Regions from separate parts of the Arthrobacter sp. N1 genome, predicted to be linked through region 3. Evidence: predicted binding sites of a transcription regulator. Region 3 holds the regulator's gene; each other region holds the start of a gene.
What was found. The regulator HrcA, encoded in region 3, represses chaperone genes, less so after heat shock. The targets are predictions, from matches to a motif close to TTNGCACTCGNNNNNNNCGAGTGCNAA.

Region 1 (4,827 bases), 110 kb from region 3:
CGCACCGATGAGAGGTCCAAGGAGACTGATGATTTCGCTTGCAGTAACGGCGATCTGACGCGCCCGATCGACGTGGCGAGTGCTTTTCGTCGGGCGGGCTACAGGCGCCGGATGGTGAGAGCTCATAGACCAGTATCTCGATGATGGAGATAAAACAAAACATCCGCCGTCCACTGGACACTAACGACAACCGGGACGCGTGGTTCCAAGAGGGTCGCCCTAGATAGGAGAAACCACAGGATCAGGTGGCGTAGGACAACCGACTGTTGAAGGGTTGGAGGTACCTGACTGATGAGGGATGGCTGCTGGAGCGTCCCCATTGCTGGGGCAACCGACACCGACCGCATGACGCCAACCCGAGCCCAGCAACTCATCGACAGGTACCTCAACAGGCTCGAACCTCCGTCCCGCTGAGCGATTGGTCCACAGGCCGTCTGACTAATGGAGCTGGATAGACTCGGGAGCATGACAACGATGTTTTCGTCGCTGCGGGTCGCTGATGTCTGAAGAGTATGTCGCTCTGACCATCCTGCTTCTCACCCTGGTGTTCCTACCCGCTGTCTGCCTGTTCGTCACACGTCAGGCAGCTGAGGGCCTGATCAGCCGCAACGCAGCAGCCGGGATCCGTACCAGGCACACCCAGGCATCCAGTGAAGCCTGGGCAGCCGGGCACAGAGCTGCTCTTCCAGCGCTGAGGAAGATGATGCCCGTTGCCGGTATCGGAATGATTACGGCCCTGATCGCACAGGTTCTTGTTGGTGGACAGGCAGGACCGCTGCTCGCGTTCGCGGCGCTCATCGCGCAGACCGTGGTCCTCTTCCGCTCGACTGCGCTAGCTAATGCCGCCGCACGCGCCGCCACCGAGTAGGACCGAGAACAGTGGGCGCTGAACAAGTCACATCACCTACACCAGTTGTTGCGGGTTTTCTGGTCGGTATTGGACTAGCTGGTGCCGGCTGGTTCGCTATCGGGCCCGGCCACGTCGTCTACGCGGTCGTCGTCCAGGGCGGGTTTCTTTTCATGGCGCTGCTGATCGGTCCGTCACTGGTCGATATTGCGCGCTCCCGCTACCGGGTCCGATCGTTCGAGCCACGGATCTATACGCTGCTGGGTGCTGAGGCCGTTCGGCGTGCCCTCGATGTCGTCGGTTGGAACCGGGTCATCAAGAACATGCGTCAGGCGAAGAACGAAGAGCCGGGTACGAGCGGCTTTCTTCGAGGGACTGAACAGTCCGAAACTGGTCACCTTCTCGGCGTCGCCGCCACAGGGCTCCTCGTCCTCATTGCCACAGTGACGTCCCACCCCGCGGGCGCACTCCAGATCCTGCTCATCGGAGTCCTCCTTCACGTTTACCCGATCATGATCCAGCGCCTCGTTCGCTTCAGACTCACGCAGCGGCCCACCCGCAGCAACTACGTTGAGCGCTAAGGGACCGGCTACCGGAACGTCGCCCCGTCGGACACGACGGTGGGTGGCCGTCAATCGACCCGCACGATGTCGTGCCCGACGTTCAGATTTGAAGCTCGGAAGATGTGGCGCCGTCGACTGTTGTCACGTTCTACTAAGAGCTATGCACCGGATACTGCTGCGCGAGGTCATCATCGACGCGCCGTCCGAGACATTCGCCGCAACCCCGATTTTTGGGCCGCCGCTCTGCTCACCGATGCCCAGCAAGTCAAGCAATTTCCTGAGTTCACGGCTCTTCCGCAGCCAGCTGCCCTGTCCTGGGTCGGATTACAGGACATTGGACCTGCGAGGACCGCCAGGTATCACCTCGATATCGAGACCGATGACGTGCACGCCGAGGTCGATCGCTCTAAACGGCTCGGAGCCGTCCAGGTCGCTGTCGGCAGGACGTGGGTGGTGATGCAAGATCCAGCGGGGCTTCTCTTCGACGTTGTTCCCGCAGAATCACCGTCGTTCGAGCAGCACGCGCGATCCGTCCAGTGAGAGACACACCGTTCGACGCGGGCAGGCTCAAGCCCCATCCGCTGAGCGATCGGGTGGAGCAGTCGTGACCGTCGTGAGTATCCTCAGACGTCGGCTTTTGTCCGTCCTTGATCGTCTTTCTTCAATCGTCGATCGTCGGTGTAGTAGTACAGCACACCGGTAGCTACTCCTAGGACGACCCGGGGATAGGGCACCTGTATCTTCCGCATAGTCTGTTCGGCGGCTTCGTCGAACCACCAACCAAGCCGCATCGTCCCGTACATCAGGGCTCCGGCGACGGTGGCGAAGCCGGCCTTGGCTTTTGGGCTGATGTTGGTGACTGGTGGTGTTTCCTGTACGGAGGTGTGCTTGAGGAACTTAGAGCCGAGTCTTGGGACCGTGATGACAGCGACCACCGTTGCTGTGGAGCCCAAAGTGATGGTTCGGCGCAGCCAGGCTGGGTACTTCCTACCCGGGATAAGAGCCAGTGCTCCGCCGGCGACGGCGTGAGACCAGGGGTTCCTCACGATGCTGGATGCAAGCTTCTTATGGGACATGCTCGCACAGTAAGCGACCTGGAGCTTGTGGTCATCAGTCGCAAGGCGGATCTCGAAAGAACGGTCGTTTTTTCGACGGGTTTAAGAAGGAGAACAGCCAAACCCCTCAGAGTGAACACACTCGAAGAAGACCCGGTGGGAGGCGCTGGGATGAGGCGCTGCTTCAGCTCCACCCATCTGCATTTGTCGCTGTCGAAAATCCTTGTCCGAGTGGAGAGACCTCGTTGGGGAAACTCGACCTTTGCCGGCAGGAGTGCGCTGCCAGCAATGACCCTCGTTCGACCGTCCGACCGTCCGATCGAACGGGGTGACCGTCCAACCAACTGGCACATCTGACTACCACTGGTCGCACGCCAACAGCCGTCGGGACGACGTCCGTGAACAGCATCTGGCACTCTGCCAGGGTGAGTGCTAACATTTTTCGTAGTTGAGCGGAGGACGCTCAACCTTGAAGAACAAACCACCTGTCGGTGGCTTCTGCAAAGGAGTTGATTCCAGTGGCCATGAGTTTTGATCCGTTCCGTGAGCTGAACCGCGTTGCCGGCGCCCTGCTGGAGAACCGTCCGGGACTGCGCCTGATGCCGATGGACCTGTACCGGGAGAAGGACCACTACATCCTCTCCGCGGACCTGCCGGGCATCGACCCCGGTTCGGTCGACATCGACGTCGACGGCCAGCTGCTGACCATCCGCGCCGAGCGCACTCTACACGGCACTGAAGGTGTGAAATGGCTGACCCGTGAGCGTGAGAGTGGCTCGTTCCTGCGCCAGCTGAACCTCGGCCAGGGCATCGACACCGAAGGGATCTCCGCCCGGTACGAAAACGGGGTCCTGAACGTGATGATCCCCGTCGTCGAACGGGCCAAGCCCCGCAAGATCGAGATCGTCAGCGCCGATTCCTCCACCCCGGTCGAATCAGCGGCAGTCGAATCCCCGGCATCCGCTACCGAAAACCAAAAGGCAGTCGAGGCATAGTTCTACCGTCCTTCCCTAAGAATTAGTACCCCCGCGCAGACGTGCGGGGGTACTAATCATTCGATCTCGTGGCACGCACCCAGCAGGAAACGCCCATAAACTTCGTGAACAATAGGTTCCCCTCTTCTGACCGCCGCTTCTGCGGCACACACCCGCCTGGAACGACGAAGGCTCCGCGGACGCCTCGTCCTTATCCCTTGAACTGGCTGGGCGGAGCTGCTCACCTTCAAGAAATGTTGCTGTCCGACGCCTGATGAGCGCGCCACCGCTCGACGGCGCCGCCATAAGACATCGATCCATTTCAGACCGTCTCAAACCCTAAAGCTTTACAAGACACTCGATCGAGCCGAGCGCCGCGCGACGACTCCCCCGTGTGTGAATCGCAACGGTAAGTGGCGCGGTTCTCACAGCGCTTTGTGGCCGCTTGCTCAGTTCCTTTTGACCATCATCTATTGGGACGATGCGGGACTGCTCGATTTTGACCCGCCGCGCTTCGATCACGCCTTCCGAGGAGCTGCTGGAGCGTGTGCTCAACGGGTAGAGGTGGATGGGCAATGGTGGTCTCGAGGGTGGGGTTTACGACAGAAAACTCACCTCGTCGTGCGGCTTGGAACATGCCGAGAGAAAAGTCGGCGACCATGGGTGGCAGCCCGCGGGCGATCGCTGCAGCCTTCCATTCGTCGTCGCCGATCGTCACTCGGGTGATGGTACGTTCGGTAAGTCGAGTGAGGACCCTGGCCACGTCACCGAGGTCGAGGGCTGCTGACGCGGTAAGCGGCGGTGAGGTGCCGCTGATCGCGTCGGGTTCGGTAAGAGCGACTGCGGCGACTTCAGCCAGGTCCTCGTGCGCCGTCCAGGAGACTGGGCCGTCTTCGGGAATCGTGATCTTCCCGGTGGACAGCGCGCTGTCGAGGTGTATGCCGAGCGCGTTGGCATAGAAGCCGTTTCGGAGGGCGACGAAAGGTATGCCTTGCTGCGCCAGGTACTCCTCGGTTGCGGCATGGACCCGCTGGGGCGGGAAGAGCGATGTCGCTGAGGCTGCTTGATGGCTCGTGTACAGGATCCGTGAGGCGCCTGCCGCGACCGCAGCATCGATGGCGGCGCTGTTCGCCTCGAATGCTCCTCCTCCGCGGATGGCAGCGGATACGACGAGGACTTGATCAGCACCCTCGAGTGACTTCTCGAGCGTGGCCGGCCGGGTGAAGTCTCCTTCCCGGACTCGTACTCCCTTCGCAGTGAGTCCTGTCGCCTTGGCCTCATCTCGGACACTGACCCCGATCGCCGCGGCTGGCACGCGCTCGAGTAGTCGGGCCACGATTCGGCCGCCGAGATTCCCGGTTGCTCCTGTGATGATGATCATTGGTTCA
Region 2 (4,827 bases), 1.3 Mb from region 3:
GAGACCGTGACCTGCGGGCAGTCCGCGGACCTTGTCGACCACGACGCCGGGCTCGAGGCCGGCATTGAAGGCGATCTGCTTGAGCGGGGCGTCGATGGCCACGCGGACGATGTTCGCACCGGTCGCCTCGTCGCCCGTGAGCTCGAGGGTGGCGAACGCCTTGGCGCCGGCCTGGATGAGGGCCACGCCGCCACCGGCGACGATGCCTTCCTCGACGGCTGCCTTCGCGTTGCGGACAGCGTCCTCGATGCGGTGCTTGCGCTCCTTGAGCTCGACCTCCGTTGCGGCTCCGGCCTTGATGACGGCAACGCCGCCGGCCAGCTTGGCCAGGCGCTCCTGCAGCTTCTCGCGGTCGTAGTCGGAGTCGGAGTTCTCGATCTCGGCGCGGATCTGGGCCACGCGGCCGGCGATGGCGTCGGCGTCGCCGGCACCCTCGACGATGGTGGTCTCGTCCTTGGTCACGACGACCTTGCGCGCGGTACCGAGCAGATCGAGCGTGGCGGTCTCGAGCTTGAGGCCGACCTCCTCGGCGATGACCTGGCCACCGGTGAGGATGGCGATGTCTGCCAGCTGGGCCTTGCGGCGGTCACCGAAGCCCGGGGCCTTGACGGCGACGGACTTGAAGGTGCCGCGGATCTTGTTGACCACGAGGGTCGCGAGGGCTTCGCCTTCGATGTCCTCGGCGATGATCAGCAGCGGCTTGCCGGACTGCATGACCTTCTCGAGGACCGCGACGAGGTCCTTCACGTTGCTGATCTTCGAGTTGACGATCAGGATGTAGGGGTCTTCGAGGACCGTCTCCTGGCGCTCTGCGTCGGTGACGAAGTAGCCCGAGATGTAGCCCTTGTCGAAGCGCATGCCCTCGGTGAGCTCGAGCTCGAGGCCGAAGGTGTTCGACTCCTCGACGGTGATGACGCCTTCCTTGCCCACCTTGTCGAGCGCCTCGGCGATCAGGTCACCGATCTGCTTGTCACCGGCCGAGATGGAGGCGGTGGCGGCGATCTGCTCCTTGGTCTCGATCTCCTTGGCGGAGGCGAGGAGCTCATCGGTGACGGCCTTGACAGCCTTCTCGATGCCGCGCTTGAGGCTCAGTGGGTCCGCTCCGGCTGCGACGTTGCGCAGGCCTTCCTTGACGAGTGCCTGGGCGAGCACCGTGGCGGTGGTGGTTCCGTCGCCGGCGACGTCGTCCGTCTTCTTGGCAACTTCCTTGACGAGCTCTGCGCCGATCTTCTCGAACGGATCGTCGAGTTCGATCTCCTTGGCGATGGAGACGCCGTCGTTCGTGATGGTGGGGGCGCCCCACTTCTTCTCGAGGACGACGTTGCGGCCACGGGGGCCGAGCGTTACCTTGACGGCATCAGCGAGGATGTTGAGGCCTCGCTCGAGGCCGCGGCGGGCCTCTTCATCAAAAGAAATGATCTTGGCCATAATGGCGTAGGTCCTTTCGGGGACGGTTGCATTTCAGCACATGAATGCTTGCCTGCGTGTGGTGCCCGCGACGGCCGGGCAGTACTCGGACGATCTCTTTCACGCCCGGGGCACCACCCCCACCACAGAGGTTTGCCTGCTTCACCCACCACGCGCATCCTTAGCAGTCTGCGCGCGCGAGTGCTAACTCAATAATTAGCACTCCCACCCCCCGAGTGCAACCTGTCGGGACGCCCGCACAGGGCCTCCCGGACGCCTCCGCGCCGCCCGGTCGAGCCGGTGGCAGCGCCTGCCGTAGCGCGGATTCCCCTCAGGGCATAGGTTGGGCGGACAACAAGCCATGGGAGGCATCGTGTCGACGTCAGCAACCGGCCCGGACAACGGGGAGCACAACGAGCAGGGCGCAGGAAGCACGGGTCGCGAGCCTGCAGGCGTGCCGGCCCCGGCAGATCCGTATACGCCGCCCTACCCCGGCTACGGCCAGAGCGATGATGTCCGGCCGGCCTACGACGGCGGCGCCACCTCGCCCGGCTATGGCCAGTCCGGTGACGCGCGGCCAACCTACGACGGCGGCACCACCTCGCCCGGCTACGGCCAGGCCCCGTCACCGTACCCGCCCGCGCAGCAGCAGCAGGGACCCTATCCCCAGGGCCAGTACCAGCAGGCGCCCTACGCGCAGGCACCCTACGGCCAGGGCGGCTACAACCAGGGGCCGTTCGGCCAGCCCTACGCACCGCAGAAGTCCCGCGTGGTGGCAGGCGTGCTCGGCATCCTCCTCGGGTCGCTCGGGATCCACCGCTTCTATCTCGGCTTCACGACGATCGGCGTCATCCAGATCCTGATGTCCACCGTCGGGGCCCTGTTCACCTTCGGGCTCAGTGCCATCGCCGCGGGGATCTGGGGACTCATCGAAGGCATCATGATCCTGGTCGGCTCCGAGCAGTTCCGCCGGGACGCGCAGGGCATCCCGCTGAAGGACTGACCCTCACGGCTCCGGGCGGCGCAGCCGCTCGGAGCGGGTGGTCCCGACGACGAACCCGTCGTCCACGGCACCCCGGACCACGCGAGCGTGCCTGGAGCGGACCCTCGAGGTTCCCCGGTGGATCTACCGGAACTCGGGGCCGAGCACCACGGAGACGTCCGGCGAGACGTCGGCGCTGTCGACGAGATCCGTGATCCCCAGGTCCTCCGCCACGGCTTCGGCGGCGATCCGCTGCTCTTCGCCGTTGTAGAAGACGACGGACGAGTCCACGGGGGCTCCCGCCCAGTTCCCGGGGAGGACCGAGCCCCACCCCTCCTCGGCCAGGCGTCCGGCGGCGACCGAGGCGAGTCCCGGTGAGCCGGTGCCATTGAGGACGTTGACGGTCCGGGTCCGGTCGACGCCGTCTTCGTCGTCGTCCGACGGGGAGGTCGATGCGCCGTCGGCCTCCGTCGGTGGGTTGCCGTCCGCGGCACCGTCGGCGGGCGTTGTGGAACCCGACGGGGCGACTGCCGGCTCCTGTGAGGGGCTCGTGGCGGCTGCCGGAGTTCCCGCAGCATCGCCACCGACGAGCCCGAGTCTCGGCAGGATGAGATAGGCGCCGAGGCCGATCAGCAGGGCCAGGATCCCGACGGTGATCTTCAGGGCGAGACCGCCCGACCCGGCGGGGATTAGCCGTTCACGATGAACACCCTGGCGCTCCGAGGTCTCCGGGACCCTGTCGAACTCGTCGCGCGGGTGCTCTGTCATGGGCGGGAGGGTCCTTCGCTCGTGGAGACCGGTGTGGTCTAGATGTCCGCGCCCAGGCGGCGTGCCGACCGGGTCTTCTGGCGGGTCGACCGCAGGCGGCGGAGCCGCTTCACGAGCATCGGATCGTGGGCCAACGCGGCCTCGGTGTCGATGAGCGCGTTGAGCAGCTGGTAGTAGTGCGTGGCGGACATGGTGAAGAGGTCGCGGATGGCCTGCTCCTTGGCTCCGGCGTACTTCCACCATTCGCGTTCGAGGGCGAGCATGCGCTGCTCGCGATCCCCCAGTTCGAGTGTGCGGCCCTCGGTCGGCCCGTCATCGACGTGCCGCTGCGGCTCGGCCATGTCTGCTACCGCCTTCCGTCACAGTGCCCATGCATCACCCCATGGTAGTGGGGAATTACACCCGTGTCATTCGAGCGGGAGGCACCGGTCGGGCGGGCCAGAATGGACCCATGACCCACGACGACGGCACCTTGTTCGACCTCCCTCCCGTGGATCCGGCCCCCCGCCGCGACCGTCGGACGGGGCCGGCCGCGCCCGCGCACTCCCCCGCCCCCTCCCCCCACGAGGCCGCCTTCCCCTTCGGGGCCCCCACGCCGGTCCGGGAGCTCGTGGACCCCGGGTGGGCCGCGGCGCTCGAACCCGTGGAGCCGGTACTCCACGCACTCGCGACCTCCCTCGCCGCCGATCTCGACGCGGGGCAGCGCGTCCTGCCGGAACCAGGGGACATCCTCCGGGCCTTCAGCACCCCACTCGACGCCGTCCGTGTGGTCATCGTGGGCCAGGACCCCTACCCGACGGCAGGGCACGCCGTCGGCCTGAGCTTCGCCGTCGATCCTGCGACGCGGCCGATCCCGCGCAGTCTCGTCAACATCTACCGCGAGCTCTCCGCCGATACCGGAGCCCGCGTGCCGGCGTCCGGGGACCTCTCGGGGTGGGCCGAGCAGGGAGTGCTCCTGCTGAACCGCGTCCTGACCGTCCGCGCGGGTGAACCGGCCTCCCACCGGGGGCTCGGCTGGGAACAGGTGACGGACGCCGCCGTCCGTGCCCTCGCCGCGCGGGGCGGTCCACTGGTGGCGATCCTGTGGGGTAAGGACGCGCTCCGGCTGAAGCCCCTGCTGGGCGCGACGCCGACGGTCGAGTCCGCGCACCCGAGCCCGCTCTCGGCGTCGCGCGGCTTCTTCGGCTCCCGGCCCTTCACCCGCGCCAACGAGCTCCTGACGCAGCAGGGCGCCGGTCCCGTCGACTGGTCCCGCACCACGGGGACCCGCAGCGGGATCTGAAGGGCGAGGGAGAACCGCTCAGCGCCGCCGGTTCCGCTGCCGTTCGGTGGACCCGAGCTTGCGCGTGAAGGGACGCGCCAGGTTGTCGCCGAGGACCACGCCGGCCGCGATCGCGAGCACCACGGTGAGGGCGTTGAAGAGTCCGAGGGCGCCGTCGTTGACCACGTCGGCGTCCAGCGTGAGCATGTACATGGACCGGAAGATGGTCAGCCCGGGATACAGGAACAGGACGGCAGGGACGGCCACCACCAGCTGCGGCGCCCCGAGCCGGAGCGCGACGACGCGCGAGAGCGCCCCGATGACCACGGCGGCGAGTGCGGGGGCGAGCCGGTACCCGACACCTGCGGACGTCGCCCCGATGAGCAGGAGGTAACCGGCGACCGCCACG
Region 3 (4,827 bases):
CGATCAGCACGTGGTCACGTGCTCCGGGTACGGTCATCGCCTGCTGCGCGATCCGTGATTCCTTCGTGCCGGGCAGGAGGTGGTCGACGAGGATCCCGAGGCGGCGGGTCGGCCCGGGCCCGAACGCGCGGATCGCGCCCTCGAGATCATCGACTCCGTGGAGCGGTTCGACGACGATCCCCTCCAGCCGCAGGTCGTCACCCCACACCTTCTCCACGAGTTCGGCGTCGTGCTGGCCCTCCACCCAGATCCGGCTCGCGCGGGCGGTCCGGGCGCGCGCCCCCTCGACGCGGACACTCCCCGACGCCGTTCGGGTGCGTGCCGCGGTCGTCACCGGGCGCGGGGCGACCAGCTGCACCGGAGCGCCGTCGAGCAGGAAGCCGTGTCCCAGCCTGAACGTCCGGTGCCTGCCCCGGCGGTCCTCGAGCACCATGACGTGCAGTCCGCCGGACTTCTCCACGCGCACCACAGCGCCCACGAATCCGCTCTGGACGTCCTCGAGGACCATGTCCCGCTCGACCGGGACCTCCGGGAGGGTGACGCGTCGCGGAGCCGAGATGTCCTGTGCTCCCCAGCCGTGATCCATCCCGAATACCCTTCCGACGAGGGCTCCGGCGGTATGCCGCGGCCCGGGTTGCCAATGCTAACAATCGCCCGCGACGTACTAGACTTGGCACTTGGGTGTGTCGAGTGCTAACCGCTCGGAACCACCCTGACCGCGTGCTCGTGAGGTAGGGACAGACCCGGAGGTGACTTGAGGAGTGAGTGAACCGCGACGCCTGGAAGTGCTCCGGGCCATCGTCGAGGACTATGTCCACTCGAGGGAGCCCGTCGGCTCCAAGGCGCTCGTCGACCGCCACCGGCTCGGGGTGTCCTCGGCCACCATCCGCAACGACATGGCGGTGCTCGAGGAGGAGGGGCTGATCGCCGCACCTCACACGAGCTCCGGCCGGATCCCCACGGACAAGGGCTACCGCCTCTTCGTGGACCGCATCTCGGAGGTGAAGCCCCTCTCCGGTCCGGAGAAGAAAGCCATCCAGACGCTGCTCGAGGGTGCAGAGGACGTCGACGACGTCATGGACCGGACGGTGCGGCTGCTCGCGCAGCTGACGAACCAGGTCGCCGTCGTCCAGTTCCCCCGCGTGGGAGGGGCATCGGTCCGCCACATCGAGTTCGTCCTGCTCGCTCCTCAGCAGATCCTGGTGGTGCTGATCGCGACGAGCGGGACGGTCCAGCAGCGGATGGTCCGGACGCCGACGGACATCCAGGAGAGCGAACTCGCCGAACTCAAGCAGAGGATCCTGTCCGCGGTCTCCGGGGTCAGGCTCACGAACCTCCCCGCGGAGCTCGGCTCCGCGCTCGCCCAGTTGCCGGCCGGCCTCCGCACGCACGGGGGTACGATCGTCAGGGCGCTCGAGCAGCTTGCCGGGCTCGGCCGCGAGGACCGGATCCTGCTCGCGGGGACGGCCAACCTCGCACGGTCCACCGGCGACTTCCCGTTGAGCATCGGCCCGATCCTCGAAGCACTCGAGGAGCAGGTGGTCATGCTGCGGCTCCTCTCCGAGATGGAGTACGACGCACGCGGGATCTCGGTGCGGATCGGCAGCGAGAACCCCTACGGCGGCCTCTCGGGGGCGTCGGTGGTGGCGACCGGCTACGGACCGGACGCCGGAGCGAAGCTCGGTGTCCTCGGACCCACCCGCATGGACTACCCGACCACGATGGCCGCCGTGCGCGCCGTCGCCCGCTACCTCTCGAGGATCCTCGAGGAGTAGTGGGGCCCCGCAGGATTCCCACCGGCCCGGCCGGTGAGCAGACGACAGTTGTCTCCAACAGGAAGTGATGTGCAGGAGTGAGTAATCACTATGAGGTCCTCGGTGTGGCGCAGGGCGCGACCGGGGAGGAAATCAAGAAGGCCTACCGCAAGCTGGCCCGCAAGCTCCACCCGGACGTCAACCCGGGCGATGGTGCGGCCGAGGAGTTCAAGCTCGTCACCCGCGCCTACGAGGTGCTCTCCGACCCGCAGAAGCGTCGCGTCTACGACACGACCGGGAACGAGAACGGGACGGACACCGGCTACGGCTCGGGCTACTCCGGCTCCGGGTTCGCCTTCCAGGACATCTTCGAGACGTTCTTCGGGGGGAGCGGCCAGCAGGGCGGCGCACCGTCCCGCACACGCCGGGGGCAGGACGCGCTGATCAATGTACGGATCGATCTGAAGGACGCCGTCTTCGGCACCAACAAGAAGATCGAGGTGGACACCGCCGAGGTGTGTCCCACCTGTGACGGCTCCTGCTGCCAGCCCGGTACCTCGCCGCGCACCTGTGACATCTGCGGTGGCTCCGGACAGGTCCAGCGGGCCGTCCGGTCCATCCTCGGCCAGGTCATGACCAGCGCGCCGTGCGGTACGTGCCAGGGTTACGGCACCGTCATCCCGAGCCCCTGCCACGAATGCAGCGGCGAGGGACGCATCCGTGCCCGCCGGACCCTGACCATCAAGGTCCCCGCAGGCGTGAGCACCGGCACCCGCATCCAGCTGGGCGGTCAGGGCGAGGCCGGGATCGCCGGTGGGCCCCAGGGCGATCTCTATGTGGAGATCCGGGTCAACGCGGATTCCACCTTCCTGCGCGACGGCGACGACCTCCACGTGACGCTCAGTGTCCCCATGACGGCGGCGGCGCTCGGTACCTCCGTCCACCTGGACACCTTCGACGGCGACCAGGAGCTGATGATCAAGCCGGGCACGCAGTCCGGGGAGATCCTGACCCTGCGGGGGCTCGGCGTCACGCACCTGCGCAACCAGGGCAGGGGAGACCTCCGCGTCCACCTCAACGTCGAGACGCCGCGCAACGTCGACCACCAGCAGGAGGAACTTCTCCGGAGGCTCGCCGAGCTCCGGAACGAGGAGTACACCGACGGTCAGCTGGCGAGCAACGGCTCCGGCGTGTTCGCCCGTCTGCGGGAGCGGCTCGGGAACCGCTGACCATGACGCGTCCGCTGTTCTTCGCGCCGGGCACCGAGGTCCGTTCCGCCTGCCCTGGGGGCCCCTTCGTCCTCGGGGGAGACGAGGGACGCCATGCCGCCACGGTGCGTCGACTCGGCCAGGGCGAGAGGATCGATGTCTCGGACTCGACGGGGTACCGCCTGACCGGTGTCATCGTGGCCGTCGGAGCAGGGACGGTCGAGCTCACCGTCGAGACTGCCGGGCAGGACCCCGCACCCCTGCACCGCCTCGTCCTCGTCCAGGCCCTGGCGAAGGCCGGCCGCGACGAACAGGCGGTGGAGGCGGCGACAGAACTCGGGGTCGACGCGGTGGTGCCGTGGCATGCCGAGCGGAGCATCGTGCGCTGGCGCGGCGAGAAGGCGGAGAAGGGCCGGCAGAAGTGGCTGTCCCTCGTGAATGCGGCGTCGAAGCAGTCGCGGCGCTCGTTCGTCCCCGACGTCCTGCCCGTCATGGACACCGCCGGGCTCATCGCCTGGGCCGCCGCGGTCGACCACGTCATCGTGCTGCACGAGGACGCCCACGCCTCGCTGTCCGATCACCTCGACGTGCTCCGCAGCACCGGCGGACTCGACGGGCCGTCGACCACGGCCGTCGTCGTCGGACCCGAGGGTGGGATCGGCGACGCGGAACTCGGGAAGCTGCGGTCCGCGGGCGCCGAGAGCGCGCGGCTGGGGCCGCACGTGCTCCGGTCATCGTCCGCCGGTCCGGCGGCGCTCGTCCTGCTGAACCACCTGCTGGGGCGCTGGTAGTCGCTCGGTCACCTGCCCGGGCGCTGGTACCCGCGCGGCACCGTCACAGATCCGGTCAGCGGACCACGACGGACTTCGAGTCCTCAGCAACGCCCTCGCCGGTTCCTGCCGAGACCGTGATGTCGTAGCTCCCCGGAGGCAGGCCGACAGCGAAGGAGTAGGCGCCCGGCGCGCCGTCGGCGGGCACGATCTCGACCACGCCGTCCAGGAACAGGTCCGTGCCGCCGGCAGAGCCCTCGGTCCTGCGGTCGATGCGCCAGACCACGGAGTCGTCTCCCGCCGGTCCCAGCCCATGGACGGTGAAGCTCTCCCTGCCGAGTTCGACGCCCTGCTGCGGGTCGATGATCCACACCGGAGCGAGGACGCCGGTGTCCCTGGTCAGTTGTCCGCCAAGGTCCACCGATCCGAAGGCACGGTAGTCGGCGGTCCCGTCGACCAGCACCACGACCGAGCTGGCCTCACCGCCCGTGATGAGACCGCCGTCCGACGCTGCCGCCGTCGCCGTGAACACGAGTTGCTGCAGTGCCAGCCGGGCATCCTCCTCGTCGAGGCGCTGCGACAGCGCGTCGGAGGAGATGTCGAGGGTGATGACGTTCCTCGTCGAGACGGAGGAACTGATGCTCGAGGCGGGATCCCAGGGGGAGGTGTAGTCGGGGTCCAGGGGTTCGCCCTCGGTCATGATCCGCACGGCCTCGGAGATGGGATCACCGCTCGATGCCGCAGGGGAGGGCAGGAACTCCCGGAACAGCCTGTCCGACCCGTTCACATCACCCAGCCAGTAGACCGGCACGAGCGGCCGTGAGGTCGCCGCCGGCCCCGCAGCGGCCCCCTGCGATTTCAGGGCCTCCTCGGACGGGGTGCCGCTGACGGTCCCCGGACCGGAGGCCTCGATCGGCCGGGCGAGATCCGTCCTCGCGGCACTGCCCTCGAACACGTCGAGATTCGGGAGGAGGAAGACACTGCTCGCCACGAGGACGCCGCCGGAGACGAGCAGGATCCCGCGGAGGCCGAGCCTGCTCTGCCGGAGGGGGTCCTGGCTGTTCATGCTGGCCCCTTTCCGTCAGGCGCTTGAAG

Region 1: the regulator HrcA is predicted to act here: its motif matches at 2,875-2,901, upstream of NVV32_RS07700 (Hsp20/alpha crystallin family protein).
Region 2: the regulator HrcA is predicted to act here: its motif matches at 1,589-1,615, upstream of groL (chaperonin GroEL).

What each region holds. Positions count from the first base shown of each region.
Region 1 covers NZ_CP102608.1:1,705,487-1,710,313, reverse strand. Annotated here, with positions in the region: gene NVV32_RS07720 (SdpI family protein) at 500-868, shown strand; gene NVV32_RS07715 (hypothetical protein) at 880-1,428, shown strand; gene NVV32_RS07710 (VOC family protein) at 1,495-1,950, shown strand; gene NVV32_RS07705 (hypothetical protein) at 2,034-2,486, opposite strand; gene NVV32_RS07700 (Hsp20/alpha crystallin family protein) at 2,990-3,460, shown strand; gene NVV32_RS07695 (NAD(P)H-binding protein) at 3,906-4,820, opposite strand.
Region 2 covers NZ_CP102608.1:497,837-502,663, reverse strand. Annotated here, with positions in the region: gene groL (chaperonin GroEL) at 1-1,428, opposite strand, end outside; gene NVV32_RS02380 (TM2 domain-containing protein) at 1,781-2,410, shown strand; gene NVV32_RS02375 (LytR C-terminal domain-containing protein) at 2,534-3,157, opposite strand; gene NVV32_RS02370 (DUF3263 domain-containing protein) at 3,196-3,498, opposite strand; gene NVV32_RS02365 (uracil-DNA glycosylase) at 3,609-4,439, shown strand; gene NVV32_RS02360 (threonine/serine ThrE exporter family protein) at 4,458-4,827, opposite strand, start outside.
Region 3 covers NZ_CP102608.1:1,815,675-1,820,501, reverse strand. Annotated here, with positions in the region: gene NVV32_RS08215 (DUF3097 domain-containing protein) at 1-586, opposite strand, end outside; gene hrcA (heat-inducible transcriptional repressor HrcA) at 762-1,775, shown strand; gene dnaJ (molecular chaperone DnaJ) at 1,853-2,983, shown strand; gene NVV32_RS08200 (16S rRNA (uracil(1498)-N(3))-methyltransferase) at 2,986-3,753, shown strand; gene NVV32_RS08195 (GerMN domain-containing protein) at 3,809-4,798, opposite strand.